2 linked regions of the Zymomonas mobilis subsp. mobilis ATCC 10988 genome follow. The protein of the gene in region 1 binds, or shares a complex with, the protein of each later gene. Links are inferred from orthologs where the notes say so. Each region holds a gene or a part of one and is shown in the gene's direction. Other genes may lie near its edges.

What was found.
Region 2: the proteins of uvrB (region 1) and ZMOB_RS05705 are in contact, whole or in part, in a crystal structure (PDB 7EGT), measured with the Thermus thermophilus proteins. The link is inferred for Zymomonas mobilis subsp. mobilis ATCC 10988 from one-to-one orthologs. Residues at the interface, in WP_096411307.1 of Thermus thermophilus: Glu23, Leu25, Arg26, Asp27, Gly28, Glu29, Arg30, Phe31, Arg55, Glu326, Asp327, Phe328, Glu379, Ser382, Gln383, His398, Gly400, Arg401; in WP_096412145.1 of Thermus thermophilus: His654, Arg656, Phe657, Gln666, Asp668, Glu669, Lys680, Arg681, Leu682, Ser683, Lys685, Tyr686, Ala687.

What each region holds. Positions count from the first base shown.
Region 1 is NC_017262.1:1,065,652-1,068,904, forward strand. The notes cover bases 201-3,129. They hold uvrB (excinuclease ABC subunit UvrB), read left to right. Parts: upstream 201-540; coding sequence 541-2,718; downstream 2,719-3,129. Other genes in these bases: ZMOB_RS04675 (hypothetical protein), read left to right, coding at 201-203; ZMOB_RS10490 (hypothetical protein), read left to right, coding at 312-443. In the rest of the region: more of ZMOB_RS04675, read left to right, coding at 1-200. UniProt on the Escherichia coli protein: The UvrABC repair system catalyzes the recognition and processing of DNA lesions. A damage recognition complex composed of 2 UvrA and 2 UvrB subunits scans DNA for abnormalities.
Region 2 is NC_017262.1:1,278,072-1,281,396, reverse strand. The notes cover bases 210-3,210. They hold ZMOB_RS05705 (ATP-dependent helicase), read left to right. Parts: upstream 210-557; coding sequence 558-2,864; downstream 2,865-3,210. Other genes in these bases: ZMOB_RS05700 (glutathione S-transferase family protein), read right to left, coding at 2,917-3,105; rsmD (16S rRNA (guanine(966)-N(2))-methyltransferase RsmD), read left to right, coding at 210-494. Outside these bases: more of rsmD, read left to right, coding at 1-209. UniProt on the Escherichia coli protein: A helicase with DNA-dependent ATPase activity. Unwinds DNA duplexes with 3'-5' polarity. Translocates on single-stranded DNA with 3'-5' polarity. Initiates unwinding more efficiently from a nicked substrate than double-stranded DNA.

The sequences.
Region 1 (3,253 bases):
CTTTGGTAACCCAATCGACTTATCGTATTGCGGGTCATGCTTTGCGGGTTCGTGGATGGGCTAATATCCGTAAATCTGTCCGTGATGCTGAAATCCATGGCATTAGTAGCTATGGAACCAGTAAAGATTTTATTGGTCATGCGGAAACCGGCACGAGTGGCGAGGGCGGTATTTCCGTTGAATATGGTATCAATCAACGTTGAGTTCTGGCCTGTGACGTTGCCCGTGATTGGTCTTATGGTTCCAAGGTCAAGGGTTATAATAATGCCGTTGATTATGTTGAAAAGAAAGGGCAGGGATCCGGTGCTTGGGTGGTTGCCCCGGCTGTCGAATATAACTGGTCAGCTCGCTATGGTATTATCGCCGGTGTTTCTACGCCTTTCTGGGGCAGAAATACGACTGAAAGCCTGTCAGGACAGGTCGCTTTTGATATGGTTTTCTAGTCACTTTTTATATTACCCAATCCATAATGGTTTTGAATATAAAATTTAACCGCTTTCTACGCTTGTTTCCGGCGCTGGGGTTTATCATATCCAAGATATGACTATCGCGATCCGCACGACGCTTGATGAGCCAGAAAATCATTTCGATTTTGTGCCTCATCGCCCCAGCCGCCCTGAAAAAACAGAGCCGTCAAAACCGTTTCGTCTTGTTTCCGATTACGAGCCAGCGGGTGATCAGCCGCAGGCCATTAGCGCCTTGTGTAAAGATATTCAAAAAGGCGAGCGGGATCAGGTTCTGTTAGGGGTAACCGGATCCGGTAAGACCTTTACCATGGCAAAAGTCATTGAGAAATTACAGCGGCCTAGTTTGATATTGGCGCCTAATAAAATTCTGGCTGCCCAGCTTTATGGTGAGTTTAAACGCTTTTTTCCTGAAAATGCGGTCGAATTTTTCGTGAGCTATTACGATTATTATCAGCCGGAAGCCTATGTGCCGAGGACAGATACCTATATCGAAAAAGATAGCGCCATCAATGAAGCGATAGACCGGATGCGCCATGCGGCAACGCGTTCTTTATTAGAGCGCGAAGATGTTATTATCGTGGCCTCGGTTTCTTGTCTTTATGGTATCGGTTCGGTTGATACCTATTCATCCATGACCTTTCGTTTATTGAAAGGTCAATTAGTCGATCAGCGGGAAATTATTCGCCGTTTGGTTGCTTTACAGTATAAGCGCAATGAGGTTGCCTTTGGACGAGGTTCTTTCCGTGTCAAAGGCGATACCCTTGAGATATTTCCATCCCATTATGAAGATATGGCTTGGCGTATCAGCTTTTTCGGGGATGAAATCGAAGAAATTTCTGAATTCGATCCTTTGACTGGGGTGAAGATCGCTAAACTCGACCAGATTAAAATTTATGCTAATTCTCATTATGTGACACCAGAACCGACTTTGAAGGCTGCTAATAATGCGATCCGGCGCGAGTTGGACAACCGTTTGCGGGAATTCAAAGCTGAAGGTAAATTACTGGAAGCGCAGCGATTGGAAGAGCGCACCGAATTCGATCTGGAAATGATGGCTGCAACCGGTGCTTGTTCCGGTATTGAAAATTATTCCCGCTTTCTGACCGGACGCGCCCCCGGAGAACCTCCGCCTACTTTATTTGAATATTTGCCTGATAATGCTTTGTTATTTGTGGATGAAAGCCATCAGACGATTCCGCAAATTAACGGTATGTCACGGGGTGATTATCGCCGTAAAACGACTTTGGCTGATTATGGCTTCCGCTTGCCTTCCTGTATTGATAACCGACCTCTTCGGTTTGAAGAATGGAATGCGATGCGTCCGCAAACCGTCTATGTTTCTGCAACGCCGGGACCGTGGGAATTGGAGCAAACTGGCGGCGTTTTTGTCGAACAGATTATTCGACCGACGGGGCTGGTTGATCCTGCAATCGAAGTTCGACCGATTGAAGAGCAGGTTGATAATCTGATCTTTGAAGCCAAGAAAACGGCGGCGGCCGGATGGCGTTCTTTGGTGACGACCTTGACCAAGAGAATGGCTGAGGATTTGACTGAATATATGTATGAAGCGGGGTTGAAAGTCCGTTACATGCATTCCGATGTCGAAACGATCGAACGCATCGAGCTTATTCGGGATTTGAGATTAGGCGTTTATGACGTCTTGATCGGTATCAACCTGTTGCGAGAAGGCTTGGATATCCCAGAATGTGGATTAGTGGCCGTATTAGATGCTGATAAAGAAGGCTTTTTGCGGTCTGAAACTTCACTGATTCAGACGATCGGTCGAGCTGCGCGTAATGCCGAAGGGCGTGTTATTTTGTATGGTGACAAGATAACCGGTTCGATGGCGCGGGCTATGGCAGAAACTGAACGCCGCCGGATTAAGCAGATTGCCTGGAATAAAGCGCATAATATTACACCTGCAACGGTTAAGCGGCAGGTCGATGATATTGTCGGTCATTTCGGTGTTATCGACAGTAGTGAGGCCGCCGCTACCATCGAAAATCATGATCCGAAGGTTTTGGCACGTTCTATTTCCGAGACTGAAAAAGAGATGTTAGAAGCCGCCGCTAATTTGGAATTTGAAAAAGCGGCACAATTAAGAGATGTCTTGCACCAGTTGAAAAGACAGGAATTGGGACTGCCTCCTGAAAAGTCGTCTGAGATCCAAGGTCGGTCTGAAGCCGGACGTCCCGGCACTCGAAAAACCAGAAGTGACAAAGCTAGGCTCAGGACTCATTCTTTGAGATAGAAGATGAAACTTGCTGCGATATGGATTGCTGACATGAATGTGTGAGCGCACCGGTCGTATCGTGTTGCGACACGCCGCCAGTCTTTGAGCTTTGCGAACATATTTTCGATGAGGTGACGCTTTTTATACAGATGCCAGTCGTAAGGCGGCTTTGATTTCCGGTTCTTCTTCGGCGGAATACAGGCGGTGATATTCCGGTCTGCGAGAGACTGTCTGATTTTATTACTGTCGTATCCCCGGTCCCCGAGAATTTCTTGTGTTTCTTCCGGCAGATTTGCCAGCAGAACATCCGCGCCTTTGAAGTCACTGACCTGACCTGCGGTCAGATGCAGCCGGACAGGGCGGCCCTGACTATCGCATACAGCGTGAAGCTTTGAGTTCAGTCCGCCTTTCGTGCGTCCGATATGGCGGGGAAAAGCCCCTTTTTGAGCAGGGAGGCCGCTGTCCGGTGTGCTTTCAGATGTGTTGCATCGATCATCAGACGCTTTGAACGGCCTGCCTGCTCCGTCAGGGCGACGAAGATCCGGTCAAAGAC
Region 2 (3,325 bases), 210 kb from region 1 along the record:
CGACCCGCCCGACCAGTGACCGCGCCCGCGAAGCGCTGTTTTCGATGTTAGAAAGTCGTATGGGATCACTCGAATCCCTACGAGTAGCCGATATTTTTGCCGGAACGGGGGCGCTTGGTCTAGAAAGTCTGTCGCGCGGGGCGGCCTTTAGCCTGTTTGTTGAGCAAGACCCCGAAGCCTGTAAAATATTGAAGAGCAATATAGAAAAAATGGGCGCACAAGCGGACACCCGTTTAATGGCGCAGCCTGTTTCTTCCCTCGCGCCGATTTCGCAGCCTTTTGATCTTTTGCTTTTTGATCCCCCCTATAACAGTGGTGGAGCGGGTGCTTTATTAGAAAAACTGACCCGTCTGGGCTGGGCATCACCCTCCGCATGGGCAAGTATTGAAACAGCCAAGCAAGAGACAACCTCTGCCGGAGGTTGGGTGGTTGAAGCCGAAAGGACATATGGCAAATCCCGTGTCACCTTACTTCGGAGAGTAGCGGAATCTTAATTCCTATGGAATTCCTTTGCCTCATCCCTTGCTGATAAAGTTTTCTAGGCGTAATTTAACGAAGTGACTGACTCCTTGTATTCATCTTTTTCAGCCGAAACCCCACCAGAACCTGATTATCTGGCACGCCTCAATCCTGAACAGAAAGAGGTTGTCAGGACGACAGAAGGCGCCCTTTTGGTTCTGGCAGGGGCAGGAACGGGTAAAACGGCCGCTTTAACAGCAAGGCTGGCTTATTTGGTCGAAACCCTGAAAGCATGGCCTTCGCAAATCTTGGCGGTGACCTTTACCAATAAGGCGGCCCGCGAAATGCAAATGCGGGTAGGTGATTTGCTGGGCAGTCAGGCAGAAAACATGCCTTGGTTGGGCACATTTCATTCCATCGCAGCGAAAATGCTGCGCCGTCATGCCGAATTAGTCGGGTTAAAATCCGATTTTATTATTCTTGATACTGACGATCAAATTCGGCTTTTGAAACAGCTTATCCAAGGGCAAGGCATTGATGAAAAACAATGGCCAGCCAAACAATTGGCAGGCATTATTGACCGTTGGAAAAATCGGGGTTTAACACCCGATAAAATTGCAGGGAAAGAAGAAGATAGCTTTGCTGATGGTCAAGGTGCGGCGCTTTATCTGGCCTATCAAAAAAGACTGTTAAGCCTGAATGCCTGCGATTTTGGCGATCTGCTTTTGCATATGCTGGTTATTTTGACCCAGCATCGAGAGGTTCTGGACAGCTATCATGATCGTTTCCGCTATATCATGGTAGATGAATATCAGGATACCAATCAGGCACAATATTTGTGGTTAAGGTTATTAGCCCAGAAAAACCGGAATATTTGCTGTGTTGGCGATGATGACCAGTCTATCTATAGCTGGCGGGGTGCTGAAGTCGCCAATATTCTTCGTTTTGAGGAAGATTTTCCGGGCGCAAAGATTATCCGTCTGGAACATAATTATCGATCAACACCGCAGATTCTCGGTGCGGCATCAGGGCTGATTACCCATAATAATGCTCGCCTTGGGAAAACCTTGTGGACGGAAAGGGATCAGGGCGAAAAAGTCAAAATTATAGGCGTTTGGGATGGCGCAGAAGAGGCAAGGCAACTTGTTGCCGATGTCCAAAATCTGAGGCGTGCCAATATTCCCCTGAACAAGATGGCAATTCTTATTCGCGCCCAATTTCAAAGCCGCGAATTTGAAGATATTTTTATAGCAAAGAACCTCCCCTATCGTATTATCGGTGGCTTCCGTTTTTATGAAAGAGCGGAAATAAGGGATGCCTTGGCCTATCTTCGAGTTATTGCCCAACCGACAGACGATCTTGCCTTTGAACGTATTGTTAATGTGCCGAAACGCGGTATTGGCAAAAAGGCGATGGAAAAGCTTTATCAAGCGGCTTTTCTCGATCGCATTCCCTTAGCCGAGGCTGCTGAAAAACTGGTTTCAGAAAAAACACTGGGAAGCAAAATAACCCAGTCGCTTGGCCAGTTAATGAACGATTTTTCTGAATGGCGAAAAAGCCTGTCCGTCGTCAGCCATGCGGATGTTACCCGAAAAATGTTGGATGAATCCGGCTATAAGGCGATGCTTCGCGCCGTGAATGATGTCCAATCTGCGGGGCGGTTGGAAAATCTGACCGAATTAGCGCGTGCAATGGAAGAATATGATGACCTTGGCAGCTTTCTTGAGCATGTCAGCTTGGTCATGGATCATGAAAACGATCCGATAGATGATAAAATCACCCTTATGACGATGCATGCCGCCAAAGGCTTGGAATTTGACCATGTCTTTTTACCCGGGTGGGAAGAAGGCGTTTTTCCATCGCAGCGGTCATTAGATGAAGGTGGCCTCAACAGTCTGGAAGAAGAAAGACGCTTGGCCTATGTCGGTATTACCCGTGCCAAGAAATGCTGCACCATTTTTCACGCGGCCAATCGCAGAGTTTATGGTCAGTGGATAGCTTCGACACCTTCGCGTTTTATCAGCGAGTTACCAGACGACCATATAGATGAGAAATCACTTCTTCGAAAAAAGGCCCCTATATGGCGTGACATATGGGCAGAAGATAGATCCAAAAATCCGGCTTATAATTCTGCAAAAGAAGCTATTACGCCGCCATGGCAATTAGCTAGTCGTCGGGGTGCAGGTTGGCAAAGGGCGCAAAAAGCGGCCGCTTCGCCCTCTCCTGCGGTTAGCCATCCATTAAAGAAGAAGGACAGCCCTCAATATAAGATTGGCGACACGGTAAAACATGCTAAATTTGGTCAGGGTGTCGTCAATGAAGTGGATGGGGACAAGGTAACGGTCGAATTTCACGATAAGGATGTCGGCATCAAAAAATTACTTTCGCAGTTTGTCTCCTTGTAAAGATTCATAAAATAACAAAAGATTTGTTGTTTTTTAGTTATTGCCATTAAATCTACACTGCAAATTGATCGAGAAGACCAATTTTTGATGCTTTTGACATCGCCTGAAGATAGGTGGCAACCTCGACTGGATAATAGACATTTTTGACTATCGACAGACTGCGCAGAAAAGCGAAGAGATGGAAATCATCGGTAGATAATTCCCCATTAACCGCATTGGACTCATCAATTAAGGGTGCCAATTCTTCTAGGCTCAGGACCTGTTAATTTCTTGAGTTGAGCGGGCTGTTGTGATTCACAGGTTTACCGATGGAGGTGAAGCTGTAAGTGACGTGTTTTTGCTGTCTGAGCACCAGATGGAACGGATTAAGCCGTTTTTTCCACTGGCGCATGGTGTGCCGCGTGTCGATGACCGTCGTGTCCTGAGCGGGATCGTTTACGTGATCCGCAACGGCCTTCAGT